Regions from separate parts of the Ciceribacter thiooxidans genome, predicted to be linked through region 2. Evidence: predicted binding sites of a transcription regulator. Region 2 holds the regulator's gene; the other holds the start of a gene.
What was found. The regulator LexA, encoded in region 2, represses DNA repair genes until DNA is damaged. The targets are predictions, from matches to a motif close to TGTTCNNNNTGTGTTCNG.
Positions count from the first base shown of each region.

Region 1 (7,069 bases), 510 kb from region 2:
ATACTTCGCCATGGCATTGACATCGGCATACTGGTTGGCGAGCAGCTTGTCGGCGTCCGGCGTGTCGATGCCGTAGAAATCGGGATGGAAGATCATCGGCGAGGCGACGCGGATGTGCACTTCGCTGGCGCCGGCATCACGGATCATCTGCACGATCTTGAGCGAGGTGGTGCCGCGCACGATCGAATCGTCGACCAGCACGACGCGTTTGCCTTCGATCATCGCACGGTTGGCGGAATGCTTGAGCTTCACGCCGAAGGCGCGGATCTGCTGGGTCGGCTCGATGAAGGTGCGGCCGACATAATGGTTGCGGATGATGCCGTATTCGAACGGGATGCCGCTCTGCTGAGCGTAGCCGAGGGCGGCTGGCGTGCCGCCGTCCGGAACCGGTACCACGACGTCGCCCTCGACCGGGGCTTCCCTGGCGAGGTTCATGCCCATGTTCTTGCGGGTCATGTAGACGTTGCGGCCGCCGACCACGGAATCGGGACGGGCGAAATAGACGTATTCGAACAGGCAGAGCCGCTCCGGCTGCGGCTTCGCCGGCTTGCGGGCGTCGACGGTGATGGAGCCGTCCGGCTGGATTTCGCAGATGATGACCTCGCCGTTCTCAACGTCGCGGATGAACTTCGCGCCGATGATGTCGAGCGCGCAGGTCTCCGAACAGAAGATCGGCTTGCCGTCGAGTTCGCCCATGACGAGCGGCCGGATGCCGATCGGGTCGCGGGCGGCGATCAGCTTCGTGCGGGTCATCGCCAGCATCGAATAGCCGCCTTCCATCTGGCGGATGGCGTCGATGAAGCGGTCGGCCGTGGATGAATGACGCGAGCGGGCGATGAGATGCAGCACGACTTCGGTGTCCGAGGTCGACTGGCAGATCGCGCCGGTGGCGATGATCTGCCGGCGAAGCGTGAGCCCGTTGGTGAAATTGCCGTTATGGGCAATGGCGATGCCGCCTTCTTCCAGTTCGGCAAAGAGCGGCTGCACGTTGCGGAGCGCCACTTCGCCGGTCGTCGAATAGCGGGTGTGGCCGATCGCGACCGTGCCCGGCAGCTTCGCCAGCGTCACCGGATCGGTGTAATGGTCGCCGACGAGGCCCATGTGCTTTTCGGTGTGGAACTGCTGGCCGTCGAAGGAGACGATGCCGGCCGCTTCCTGGCCCCGGTGCTGAAGCGCGTGCAGGCCGAGCGCCGTCAGCGTCGACGCGTCGGGGTGTCCCAAAATGCCGAACACCCCGCATTCCTCATGCAGGGTGTCGCCGTCGAGACCGTCTTCGAGGGAGTTGAAATCAGACTGGTTCATGGAAGCAGGCCTTTGCTCGGTGCGGGGCAGGTACACTATACACGGTTCTCGGGGCGCTTTCGCCGGATGATCCCGCTCCGACGGCGCCCGATTTGTCTTTCACGTCCTATATAGGAAGCGGCAGCCGCCGCTGCCCGTCAGTTTTCGGCCGGTGCCGTCGTTTCTGCCGGCGGAGCGAGGGTCTGCGATGGCGCCGCCTGTCCGGTCGGTGCCTGGTCTGCGGGCGCCTGCTCGGCCGGCGCTTCGCCGTCCGCCTCGTCCTTGCCGAGGATGCGGGCGCGCAGCTGCGGCTCGATGTCTTCCGGCAGCACCGCTTCGAGCTTCAGCACCAGCGCGTCGAGGAAGGGCTTCGACTTGGCGTTGTTGACCCAGTCCGGGCGATGCTTGACGTCGATCAGCCAGTTCCAGAAGGCGACTGCGACCACCAGCAGCAGAATGCCGCGGGCGGCACCGAAGAGGAAGCCGAGCGTGCGGTCCAGCGCGCCGATGCGGCTGTCGATGATGAAGTCGGCGATGCGCGTCGTGATGAAGGAGATGACGATCAGCGCGATCAGGAAGACGATGCCGGCGGCACCGGCAAGCGCGATGCGCTCGTCGCTCGTGTAGTTCTTGATGTAGGGAAGCACCAGCGGATGCAGGTAATAGGCGGCGGCGACGGCGCCGACCCAGCTTGCGATCGAAAGCACTTCGCGGGAGAAACCGCGAACCATGGCGAGAACGGCGGAAAACAGGACTACGCCGATGACAATACCGTCAAAAATAGTGATGGGCATCTAAATCAACTCCAAGACGGCCGGCCCCGGCCTGCGTGATCGTCATCGCGTTCGGTGATCCCATACACCGCATTGCGGCCGAAAAAGGATCAATTGCCGTCCATCTCCTCTCCGGCCTTCACTCTGGACCCGGCGATGCGCGCGACCAGGTCGGGAAGGCTTTCGATCTCGCTCCACCGCCCCGCCGTGCCTTTCGGCAGATCGGGCGAGGCCGAAGGGAGCACCGCCCGCGCGAAACCGAGCTTTTCTGCCTCCTTCAGCCGTTGGGCCGTGTGCGCAACCGGCCGGACGGCGCCGGACAGGCTGACCTCGCCGAAATAGACGCAATCGGCGGGAAGGGCAAGTCCGGCCAGCGAGGAAACCAGGGCAGAGGCGACGGCCATGTCCGCGGCCGGTTCCGAGATGCGATAGCCGCCGGCGACATTGAGGTAGACGTCGTGGCTGCCGAGCCGCACGCCGCAATGGGCCTCAAGCACCGCGAGGATCATCGACAGGCGGGAGGAATCCCATCCGACGACGGCGCGTCGCGGCGTGCCGAGCGAGGTCTGGGCGACCAGCGCCTGCACCTCGACGAGCACCGGTCGCGTGCCCTCCATGCCGGCAAAAACGGCGGCTCCCGGGGCTTTTTCGTTGCGCTCGCCGAGGAAGAGCTCGGACGGATTGGCGACCTCGCGCAGGCCCCGGTCCGACATTTCGAAGACGCCGATCTCGTCGGTCGGGCCGAAGCGGTTCTTGACCGTGCGCAGGATGCGATAGTGGTGGCCACGGTCGCCCTCGAAGTAGAGAACCGCGTCGACCATGTGCTCGACGACGCGGGGGCCGGCGATCTGGCCGTCCTTGGTGACATGGCCGACGAGCACCATGGTGGCGCCGGTCTGCTTGGCGAAACGAATCATCGCCTGCACGCCGGTGCGCACCTGCGTCACCGTTCCGGGTGCCGAATCGGCGGTGTCGCTCCACAGCGTCTGGATGGAATCGATGATGACGAGGTCCGGCCGCTTGCCCTCGGCGAGCGTCGCCAGAATGTCCTCGACATTGGTCTCGGCGGCGAGCAGCACATCAGTCTCGGCCGCATGCAGGCGCTGTGCCCGCAGCCGGACCTGCGCGACCGCCTCTTCGCCCGAGACGTAGATGACGCGCTGGCCCTTGCGGGAGAGCGCGGCTGCCGCCTGCATGAGTAGTGTCGACTTGCCGATGCCCGGGTCGCCGCCGATCAGCACCGCCGAGCCGCGCACGAAACCGCCGCCGGTCGCCCGGTCGAGCTCGGCCATGCCGGTCGGGATGCGCGGCGCCTCTTCGATCTCGCCGGAGAGCGAGGTGAGCGTCACCGGCCGACCCTTCTTCGGCACCTTGCCGGGGCCTGCGCCGATGCCGCCCATCGGGTCTTCCTCGACGATGGTGTTCCACTCACCGCAGCCGTCGCACTTGCCGGCCCAGCGGGTATGAACGGTGCCGCAGTTCTGGCAGACGAATTGGGTTCGGGCTTTGGCCATGCTCACTCTTCCGCTGTTCGAACATCTGCTCCGTTCAGCGGAACAAAATGTGAATCATGCGCCAGAGATAGGCGGAAGACCGGTCTGAATGCAAGCCTTGCGGCGTCTCATTCGGCGTCCAGATAGTGTCGCTCGTAGCGCAGGCCGAGGCCGACCAGCATTTCGTAGCCGATCGTGCCGCCGGCGCGGGCGACCTCGTCGACCGGCATGTTCGGGCCGAAAAGCTCGACATAGTCGCCGGCCCTGACGGCGCCCGCCGGCAGGTCGGTGACGTCGAAGATCGTCAGATCCATGGTGACGCGACCGGCGACCGGCACGCGTCTGCCGGCAATGAAGCCGAAGGCGCCGGGGATGCCGGTGTCACGCAGCGGCACGCCGGTGCCCGAGAGGCTGCGCAGATAACCGTCGGCATAGCCGACAGAGGCGATCGCGAGCCGGCTGTCGTGGGCAAGCGTCAGGGTGCCGCCATAGCTCACCGTCTCGCCCGCCGCCGCCTCGCGGACCTGGAGGATGCGGGCTTCGGCCTTAGCGACCGGGCGCATCGGGTTTTTGACACTGTTGACGGCCTCGCCACCGTAGAGTGCGATGCCCGGACGGGTGAGGTCGAAGTGGTAATCGGACCCGAGGAAGATTCCAGCAGAAGCTGAAAGACTTGATTCGATCCCTTCGAAAGCGGCGCTAACCTCGCGGAAAGACTCCAGTTGCCGGCGGTTCATCGGTGACGACGGATCGTCCGCACAGGCGAGATGGCTGAGCACGAGCACCGGCGAAAAGCTCGCCGGGCGCGATACGTCGCCGGCCAGTTCGAAGGCTTCCTTCATGCTGAGGCCGAGCCGGTTGAAGCCGGTATCGACATGCAGCGCGCAGGGGTGGTCGCCGCGTTCGGAGACTGCCGCCATCCACAACGCGAGCTGTTCCTCGGAGGCGATCACCGGCACGAGATCGTTCTCGAAGAAGGTCTGTTCGGCACCGGGCCAGAGGCCGGAGAGCACGAAGATGCGCGCATCCGGCGCATAGGCGCGAAGTGTCGCCCCTTCCGACGGGACGGCGACGAAGAAGTCGCGCGCGCCGGCCTCGTAGAGCGTGATGCCGGCATCCTCGATGCCCATGCCGTAGGCGTCCGCCTTCACGACCGCGGCGGTACGCGCACTGCCGGAGCGCCGCGCCATGTCGCGCCAGTTGTCGGCGAGCGCGCCGAGATCCACGGTGAGCCGCAGCGGCGCGTTGAGAAAGTCTTCGGGAAGCTCCGGGATTTCGGTAAGAGCGGTCATCTGGCACTATGCATCGTAGGGGGAGAAGCGGAAAGGGTCGGCAAGGCGACCCGGCACAGGCCGACCCTATCACTTTTGTTCAAGACTGGAATGGTCGCGTGCGGTAATATTTCGCGATGCACAACGTTTCGCAGACAGAAGCGGCGAGCGGCATGCCGCTGACGATGGCCGAACGCACCAATTTCTGGCGCGACGGTCGCTTTGCGGGCATGGAGTGCCTGAGCGCCACCTTCCGCACCCATGAATACGCCCCGCACGCCCACGACACCTTCTCGATCGGCGCTATCGAGAGCGGCAGCCAGATCGCCCGCATCCGCGGCAGCCGCGAGGAGACCGGCCCCGGCCATCTCTACCTCATCAACCCGGAGGTCGTGCATGACGGCGCGCCGGGCGCCGAAGGCTATCGCTACCGCATGATCTATCCGGGTGAGACGCTCTACCGCGATGTCCTCGAAGATGTGACCGGCAAGGCGTGTCACGGGACGCCCGCTTTCGCCCGCGGCACGCCGCTCGACCCGGAACTGGCGCAGGCCTTTCACCGGGCGCACCTTGCGCTGGAAAACAATGTCGGCGCGCTCGAGGCTGAGGAGAGCATGTTTTCGGTGCTTGCGGCGATCTTCGTCCGTCACGGCAGCCGGCGCATCTCGCCCGTCGATACGCGCGAGCGCACCGCCGTCTGGCGAGTGCGCGACTATCTGACGGAGAATTTCGCGAAAGACGTCGGCCTCGATGAACTCGCGGCAACCGCCAGCCTGTCGCGCGCGCACCTGATCCGCGCCTTCCGCAAGGAATTCCATATCACCCCGCATGCTTTCCTGACCGATGTAAGGGTGCGGCAGGCACGCACCCTCTTGCGGCTCGGGCGGCCGATCGCCGATGTCGCGCTCGATTGCGGCTTTGCCGACCAGGCGCATTTCAGCCGGCATTTCAAGTCGCGCACCGGTGTGACACCCGGACAGTTCCGCAAGGGCTGATCACTTTCCTTCAAGACCCGTTCGTCCCCTTTGCCTATGAGCAGGGTCTCATCGACAAACAGGATGCCTGACATGCCGGACCATCGTGGCGGCCGCGCCGCCGAAGTCTTCTCTGCCATGCGCCGCATGGCGCCGCTGATCACAGCGGTGATCCCGATCGGCCTCGTCTTCGGGGCGGCAGCGGCGGGCAACGGCCTTTCGCCGTTGGAGGCGACACTGATGAGCGCGCTGGTCTTCGCCGGCGGCTCGCAATTCGTCGCCATGGACATCTGGACGCATCCGGCGAGCTGGGCGGCACTCGGCATCTCCGCCTTCCTGGTCAACATCCGCCACGTGCTGATGAGCGCGTCGCTGGCGCCGAAGCTCGGGCATTTTCCCGGCTGGCGGAAGTATCTCTCGGTGCTCTTCCTGACCGACGAGGGCTGGGCGGTCGCCGAAACCCACGCGGCGAGCGCGAGGCTCACGCCGCTCTGGTACGCCGGCGCAGTCATTCCCTTCTACCTCGCCTGGGTGGCGTCGGGTCTTGCCGGTTCGCTCGCCGGTGCCTTCCTCGGCGACCCGGCCGTCACCGGCCTCGATTTCGTCTTCTGCGCCGTCTTTATCGTGCTGGTGATGAATTTCTGGAAGGGGGCGCGTACCGGACTTGTGCTCATAGCAAGCGGGCTGTCGGCGGTGCTGGTGCACGCGGCCGTACTGGGTGTCTGGTATATCCTCGCCGGCGCACTGGCCGGCGTCGCCGCGGCCGTCCTCATGCCCGAACACGAGGAGGTCACGGCATGACGCTCGATCCGCAGACCTTTCTCGCGATCCTCGCAATGGCGGTCGCAACCGCCGCCACCCGTGTCGGCGGGCTGGTCCTCTTCTCTTTCCTGACGCTCGACCGGCGTCAGAAGCGGGCGATGGAGGCGATCCCGCCGGCGGTACTGATGGCGGTCGTCGCACCCACCGCACTCGCCACCGGACCGGCGGAGACGATCGCCGCAGCCGTCACCGCCCTTGCGGCGCTCCGCCTGCCGCTGCTCGCCGCAACCGCCCTCGGCGTCGCCGCCGTCGCGGTGTTGCGGGCAGTGGGGCTCTGAGAGCGGGTTCCCCCGCTCAGTGCTCCTCGTATTGCGTGAAGCTCGGGTCCGCGAGGTCGGCGAAGCGGGTGTATTCGGCCTGGAAGGCGAGCTTGACGGTGCCGGTCGGTCCGTGGCGCTGCTTGGCGATGATGACGTCGGCCGTGCCCTTGACCTTGTCCATCTGCGATTCCCATT
Region 1 is NZ_CP059896.1:2,209,645-2,216,713, reverse strand. Features, by position in the region: gene purF (amidophosphoribosyltransferase) at 1-1,302, opposite strand, end outside; gene H4I97_RS10725 (CvpA family protein) at 1,440-2,075, opposite strand; gene radA (DNA repair protein RadA) at 2,165-3,568, opposite strand; gene alr (alanine racemase) at 3,676-4,839, opposite strand; gene H4I97_RS10710 (AraC family transcriptional regulator) at 4,956-5,813, shown strand; gene H4I97_RS10705 (AzlC family ABC transporter permease) at 5,886-6,593, shown strand; gene H4I97_RS10700 (AzlD family protein) at 6,590-6,892, shown strand; gene H4I97_RS10695 (replicative DNA helicase) at 6,909-7,069, opposite strand, start outside.
Region 1: radA (DNA repair protein RadA) is a predicted target of LexA. The motif match lies at 3,607-3,624, and genes of this name have one in related genera.

Region 2 (7,069 bases):
GATGAAGTATTCGTCGTTGAGGGCGATCTTCTCGAGTTCGAGTGCGACCTTCATCAGCGGGTCGTCGCCGTGACCGGTCGCTTCGAGGACCTCGTACATGGTCTTCTGCATGATCTTCGCGCGCGGATCATAGTTCTTGTAGACGCGATGACCGAAGCCCATCAGGCGGAACGGATCGTTCTTGTCCTTGGCGCGCGCAATGTATTCCGGAATGCGGTCGACGGAGCCGATCTCCTGCAGCATGTTGAGGGCTGCTTCGTTGGCGCCGCCGTGGGCCGGACCCCAGAGGCAGGCGATGCCGGCTGCGATGCAGGCGAACGGGTTGGCGCCCGACGAGCCGGCGAGGCGAACGGTCGACGTCGAGGCGTTCTGTTCGTGGTCGGCATGCAGGATGAAGATCCGGTCCATGGCGCGGGCGAGTACCGGATCGACCTTGTAGTCGTCGCAGGGTACGGCGAAGCACATGTGCAGGAAGTTCGCCGCGTAATCGAGATTGTTCTTCGGGTAAACGAAGGGCTGCCCGACATGGTACTTGTAGGCCATCGCGGCGATCGTCGGCATCTTGGCGATCATGCGCAGCGACGCAACCATGCGCTGATGCGGATCGGTGATGTCCGTCGAGTCGTGATAGAACGCGGAGAGCGCACCGACGGTGCCGACCATGACGGCCATCGGGTGGGCGTCGCGGCGATAGCCGGAGAAGAACTTGCTCATCTGTTCATGCACCATGGTGTGGTGCGTGACGCGGTAGTCGAAGTCCTTCTTCTGGGCGGCGGTCGGCAGGTCGCCGTAGAGAAGCAGATAGCAGACTTCCAGGAAGTCGCCCTTCTCGGCGAGCTGTTCGATCGGATAGCCGCGGTGCAGCAATACGCCTTCGTCGCCGTCGATATAGGTGATCTTGGATTCGCAGGACGCAGTCGAGGTGAAGCCCGGATCGTAGGTGAAGGAGCCGGTGTGCTTGTAGAGGGCTCCGATGTCGATGACACTCGGCCCGATGGTTCCTTCCTTCACCGGAAGGTCGACCTTCTTGTCGCCGAGTGCCAGTGCTGCGCTTTTTTCCGTCATGCTAATCCTCCGAAATTGGCGGTCCGGCGCCTTCGAAAAGGCGTCGCAGGTTAAGCGTCCCGAGTTAGCTATATGATCCCGACGTTAATGCCAAGCTAGCCAAAGGGCAAATTGTGCGACGCGAAATGCCAGCAACACATCGTGATTTCCGAAGCTTATCTCCGTGCCATCATGAAGTGTTTCAGGCTTTCTTTCGCGCGCATTGATTGCTACAGTTTGCCGGTGAGGCGGATGCCGCAGCGTCGGCGTCCGGTCCTCCGATCGGGGCTGGGGCCATCTTGGAAAAGATCGCGGAAGACCGCGCCGGGAACGGAGCAGGGGAAGGGCCGACGCTCGCCATTACTATCCCCCTCGACGCGATTGTCGTCGCGCAACCGCGCTCGGCTGGAGCACTCGTCGTCCGTCAGGCGACCGGTGGGGAATGTCTTGTTGACCGTATTTCCCGTTCTGCGGCGTTGATCGCGCAGTCGGCGCACGCGGCGATTGGTCGCGAGGAGGCGTTCGGGCGCGTCTTCCTGTTCGTGCCCGTCGCACTGGGGACCGGTGCCGTCCTCTGGTTTGCCTTGCCGCAGACCCTGCCGATCGTAGCGCCGGTGTTCCTGTTTGCTGTTTCCTCCGTCTTTGCGGTGCTCTCGCGTTTCGGCAGCCCCATGGCACATCGGATATGGTCGGCGCTGGCGCTCTGTGCCATCGGAATGCTTCTTGCGGATCTCGAGACCCGCAGGATGCAGACGGTCCTTCTCGATACGCCGGTCACGACACAAGTGACGGGAAGGGTGCTTCGGCGGGAGGCGGGGGCGACCGGCGAATGGCGCTACCTCGTCCGCGTAGAGGCGACGGCGGAGCCGCGGATCAGGCGTGCGCCGGAAGAGGTCGTGCTCATGACCCGCGCCCGACACGAGCCTTTCGCCCTCGGCGAGGTGCTGCGGGGAAAGGCACGGCTCTCGCCACCTTCCGGACCGGCTTTGCCCGGCCTCGACGACTTCTCCTTCTCCGGCTACTTCGGCGGGATCGGCGCCGTCGGCTATTTTCTCGGAGCGCCGACGCATGTCGAAAGATCGGCGGTGAGCGGTACCGGCCCATGGTGGGAGGCCGCCGAGCAGACGCTTCTTATTGTCCGCGACGGCATCACCCAGCGAATCAGGAGAACAGTTCCGGGCGACGCCGGCGGCTTTGCCGCCGCGATCCTCACCGGCGACCGTCGATCGATGTCGGCGGCGACGACCGAGGCATTGCGGCTTTCGGGACTGGCGCACATCACCGCGATTTCCGGCCTCCACATGGCGCTCGCCGCCGGCATCTTCTTTGTCGGCCTGCGCAAGCTGCTCAGCCTCTCGCCGGCGATCGCCCAGTCCTGGCCGATCAAGAAGATCGCTGCCATGGCCGCGCTGGCCGCTGCCTTCCTCTACCTGATGATCTCCGGCTCGCAGGTCTCCGCCATCCGCGCCTTTCTGATGACCGCGATCATGCTGGTTGCCGTCCTGTTCGACCGCCCGGCGATCAGTCTGCGCAACCTCGCACTGGCGGCGATCGTCATTCTCGTTGTTTGGCCATCACAGGTGCTCGGTGCCAGCTTCCAGATGTCGTTTGCCGCCACCGCAGGACTGATTGCCGGCTACGACGGCTGGCGCCGGCGCGCGGCACGGCAATCGCGCTATGCGCCGGACTTTCCCGGCCGGAGGATCCTTTCCTTCCTGTGGAATTTCGCGGCCGGCACCTTCCTGACGTCGCTGATTGGAGGACTGGCGACGGCAATCTTCGCCGTCGCCCATTTCCATCGACTGGCACCTTACGGTCTTGTCGCGAATCTCGCGGCAATGCCGATCATCTCTGTGGTGGTGATGCCGGCGGCACTTGCGGCAATGCTGCTCATGCCGTTCGGCCTCGATATGCCCTTTCTCATCCTCGCAGGCGAGGGGCTTGAGATCGTCATCGTGATCGCGACCACGGTCGCGAGCTGGAGTGAGGGCACGTCCGTCGGACGGCTTGCAGCATGGTTCCTGCCGCTCGCGAGCGTCGGACTGTTGTTACTCACCTTGCTGCACACACGCCTTCGGTGGATCGGCGCTGTCATCCTCGTCGTGGCGATCGGACTTGCGATCCTCCTGCCGCCGGAAGACACTGCCGACCTCATCGTCTCGGAGGACGGACGCCTGGCGGGTCTGCCCGGCCCGGACGGCAGGACGATCGCGACGAACCGCAACAAACCGTCGGACTTCCTCTTCTCACAATGGCAGCACGCGCTTGCGCGTCCGGATCATCTCGGCCCGCTCCGCAGCGAGGACGGTGCCGTCGCCGGCACTCGGGCGGAGGGAGCGGACCGGTTGTCCGTCGAACAGATAAGGACCGTTCGCGAGATGATGCGGCGACAGTTCGCAGCGTCACCCTCCGGCCGATTTCTCTGTACGGGAAAAGTCTGGTGCATCGTCCGGCTGTCGAAAGGGTGGCGGATCGCCACCGTCGAGGACCCGGCACTTCTCGGCGCCGCCTGCGATACTGCCGATTTCGTGATCACGCCGCGCCGTTCACCTTTCGGTAGCTGTCGCTCCGGCGCGAATATGATCGATGCGGAAGTGCTGCGCCGCACGGGCGCAACCGAGTTCTATCTTGGAAATCACGACGATCGGGATATCCGTCAGCGCACCGCATACACCACTCTCGACAGGCCGTGGCAGCGGCATCGACTTTACGACTGGCGGACCGACAGCTTCGCCGACGGGGAGCCCGCAGCGGGTGCGAACGCCGCAAAGGTCAGTGATAGCGGCGGATAAGTCCGACGAGCTTGCCCTGAATCTTCACACGATCAGGGCCGAAGATGCGCGTCTCATAAGCCGGGTTCGCTGCCTCGAGCGCGATCGAATCGCCCCGGCGGCGGAAGCGTTTCAGCGTCGCTTCCTCGTCGTCCACGAGTGCCACCACGATGTCGCCGGGCGTTGCGTTGCTGGCGTTGCGGATGATGACCGTGTCGCCGTCGAGAATGCCGGCCTCGATCATCGAATCACCCTTGACCTCGAGCGCATAGTGCTCGCCCGATCCGAGCATCTCCGCCGGGATGGTGATTTCGTGGGTGTTGTGCTGGATTGCCGAGATCGGCACGCCGGCCGCGATCCGGCCCATGACCGGGACGGCGACCGAATTCGAACGCTCTTCCGCGGGCGGCTTGGCCGCAGGGGCAGGTTGGCCCTTCCCAAGGCTTCCCTCGATCACGCTCGGGGAGAAACCCCGGCGCGGTTGCAGGCTGGACGAATAGGCCTCCGGCAGCCTGATGACTTCCAGCGCCCGCGCCCGGTTCGGCAGCCGCCGGATGAAACCGCGCTCTTCAAGCGCCGTGATCAGGCGGTGGATACCGGATTTCGATGCGAGGTCGAGCGCATCCTTCATCTCGTCGAAAGACGGTGGCACGCCCGATTCCTTCATCCGTTCGTGAATGAAGAGAAGCAGTTCCTGTTGCTTGCGCGTCAACATGTCCAGAGCCCCGTCGTGTGAAACAAATCCAGAACATACACTATCTGTTCCATATGTGTTCCGCAAGTCCCTAAATATTGGTAAGCAGTTGGCCGTTCGGTGGAATTTTCGCCTGCGTTCGCATCCCGGCGAACGCCGATGGGATGAGGCCGCAGCCGCCTTGCAAAGCGCCCGCAAATCGCGCAAACCAGACGCGGTCGACAAGGAGGGCGCGGGATGTCCACTGCCATGGAGACGCCGCGCGGCGTCGATCACATCGTTCTGCCGGTGCACGGGCTGAAGCCCGCACGCGAACGGCTCGGGGCGCTGGGTTTTACGGTCGCCGCCGATGCGCTGCATCCCTTCGGCACTGAGAACGCCTGCGTCTTCTTCTCCGACAAGACCTATCTTGAGCCGCTTGCGGTGGCGAGTCGCGAGACGTGCGAAGAGGCCGTCCGCAAGGGCAATGTCTTCGTCGCCCGGGATCGCGCCTTCCGTTTCCGCGCGTCGGACGGTGAGGGGTTGTCGGGGGTCGCGGTTGCCTCAACGGATGCGGCGGCGGACCACGAGGTCTATGTCGAGCACGGCCTGTCGGCTGGCGAAATCCTGCATTTCTCGCGGCCGCTGAGATTGCCGGATGGCACCGAGGCAACGGCCTCGTTCAGGCTTGCATTCGCCGCCGACCTGCGCGCGCCCGATTTTCTCCTCTTCTCCTGCGAACGAGCCAATCCGCTACCGGCGGATCGCGCCGCGCTGGAACGCCACGAGAACGGTGTGACGGGCATCTCCGCCGTCGTGCTCACCGAAGAAAATCCCTCCGACTTCCAGGAGATGCTGGAGACCGTCTTCCACCAGCGTGAGATCGAGGCGCATTCCTTCGGCATCGTCGTGCCTTCGGTAAACGCGAAGATCGAGGTGCTGACGCCCGCCGGCCTTGCGGGCTATTTCGGGCTCGACGCGCGAAATGCCGGCCGCGGCCTCGTCGGTGCGGCGATCGTCTTCCGGACCGGGGATATCGGCGTGACAGAACGCCTGCTGGCTGCTAATGGCGTTCGCCATACACGCAAGGATGGCCGCCTGATCGTACCGTGTGAAGCGGGGCAGGGCGCGCATTTCGTTTTCCAGGAGGAATAATGAGCACTTCGACCAATTCCGAAGTCGTCGTCGGCGAAGGTAGCACGAAGGTCGTCTTCTCCAATTCCAGGCGTTTCTCGTTGATCGCCGGTCCCTGCCAGATGGAGAGTCGCGATCATGCCTTCATGATCGCCGGAAGGCTCTCCGAGCTCTGCCGCGAGCTCGGCGTGGGCCTCGTCTACAAGTCGTCCTTCGACAAGGCGAACCGCACCTCGCTGTCCGCGCAGCGCGGCATCGGGCTCGACAAGGCGATGGAGGTCTTTGCTGATCTCAAGACGGAGTACGGATTTCCGGTCCTGACCGACGTGCACACGGAAGAACACTGCCGGCTGGTCGCGTCGGTGGTCGACGTCCTGCAGATTCCGGCCTTCCTCTGCCGTCAGACCGATCTTCTGGTGGCTGCCGCCCAGACCGGCCGCGCCATAAACGTGAAGAAGGGCCAGTTCCTCGCCCCCTGGGACATGAGGAATGTGCTGAACAAGATCAATGCCAGCGGCAATCCCAATGTGCTGTTGTGCGAGCGCGGCGCCTCGTTCGGATACAACACCCTTGTTTCCGACATGCGCGCGCTGCCGATCATGGCGTCAACCGGTGCTCCGGTGGTGTTCGACGCGACCCATTCCGTGCAGCAGCCGGGAGGTCAGGGCGGTTCCTCCGGCGGTCAGCGGGAATTCGTCGAGACGCTGGCGCGCGCCGCGGTTGCCGTCGGCGTCGCCGGCCTCTTCATTGAGACCCATGAGGATCCCGACAACGCCCCCTCCGACGGACCGAACATGGTGCCGATCGACCAGATGAAGCGGCTTCTCGAAAAGCTGCTCGCTTTCGACGCCGTCGCCAAGGGCTGAGCGACCGCGAGGCGCAAGATCGGAATGACATGAGAAAAGGCGCCGGTCCTTCGATCGGCGCCTTTTTCTGTGCGGGCGGTTTCAGAACTCTTCCCAGTTGCCGCCTGTAACCGCACCGCCGCCGAGACCGAGGGCGCCGGCGAGTTTCTGACCGAGCGCTCGGGCAGGCGAGGGGGTGGGACGGGTTTTCTCACCGGGAAGGGCGACTGCAGGCTTCCGAGCCGCGGGTGCGGTTGCGGGGCGCGATGCCGGCGGAAGGGCCGCTGCGGTGGCGTGTGCCCGGACGGCAGTGCCGGGCCCGAGTGCGAAGCGTGCCAGCAACGAGTCGAGGTGTCCGGCCTCTTTGGATAGCTCTCGGCAGGACGCATTCGTTTCCTCGACCATGGCGGCGTTCTGCTGGGTGAGCTGGTCCATCCGGTTTACGGCCGAGTTGACCTCGTTGAGCGCCGCGGCCTGTTCGGACGAAGCCTGCGCGATCGTTTCAATCAATCCGTCGACGGCGTTGACCTGGGTGTCGATCTCGCTGAGCGCCGAACCGGTGCGATTGACGAGGGCGACGCCGGCGGCGACCTGCGTGGACG
Region 2 is NZ_CP059896.1:1,702,727-1,709,795, reverse strand. Features, by position in the region: gene gltA (citrate synthase) at 1-1,065, opposite strand, end outside; gene H4I97_RS08085 (ComEC/Rec2 family competence protein) at 1,344-3,836, shown strand; gene lexA (transcriptional repressor LexA) at 3,817-4,530, opposite strand; gene H4I97_RS08075 (VOC family protein) at 4,747-5,643, shown strand; gene kdsA (3-deoxy-8-phosphooctulonate synthase) at 5,643-6,488, shown strand; gene H4I97_RS08065 (methyl-accepting chemotaxis protein) at 6,570-7,069, opposite strand, start outside.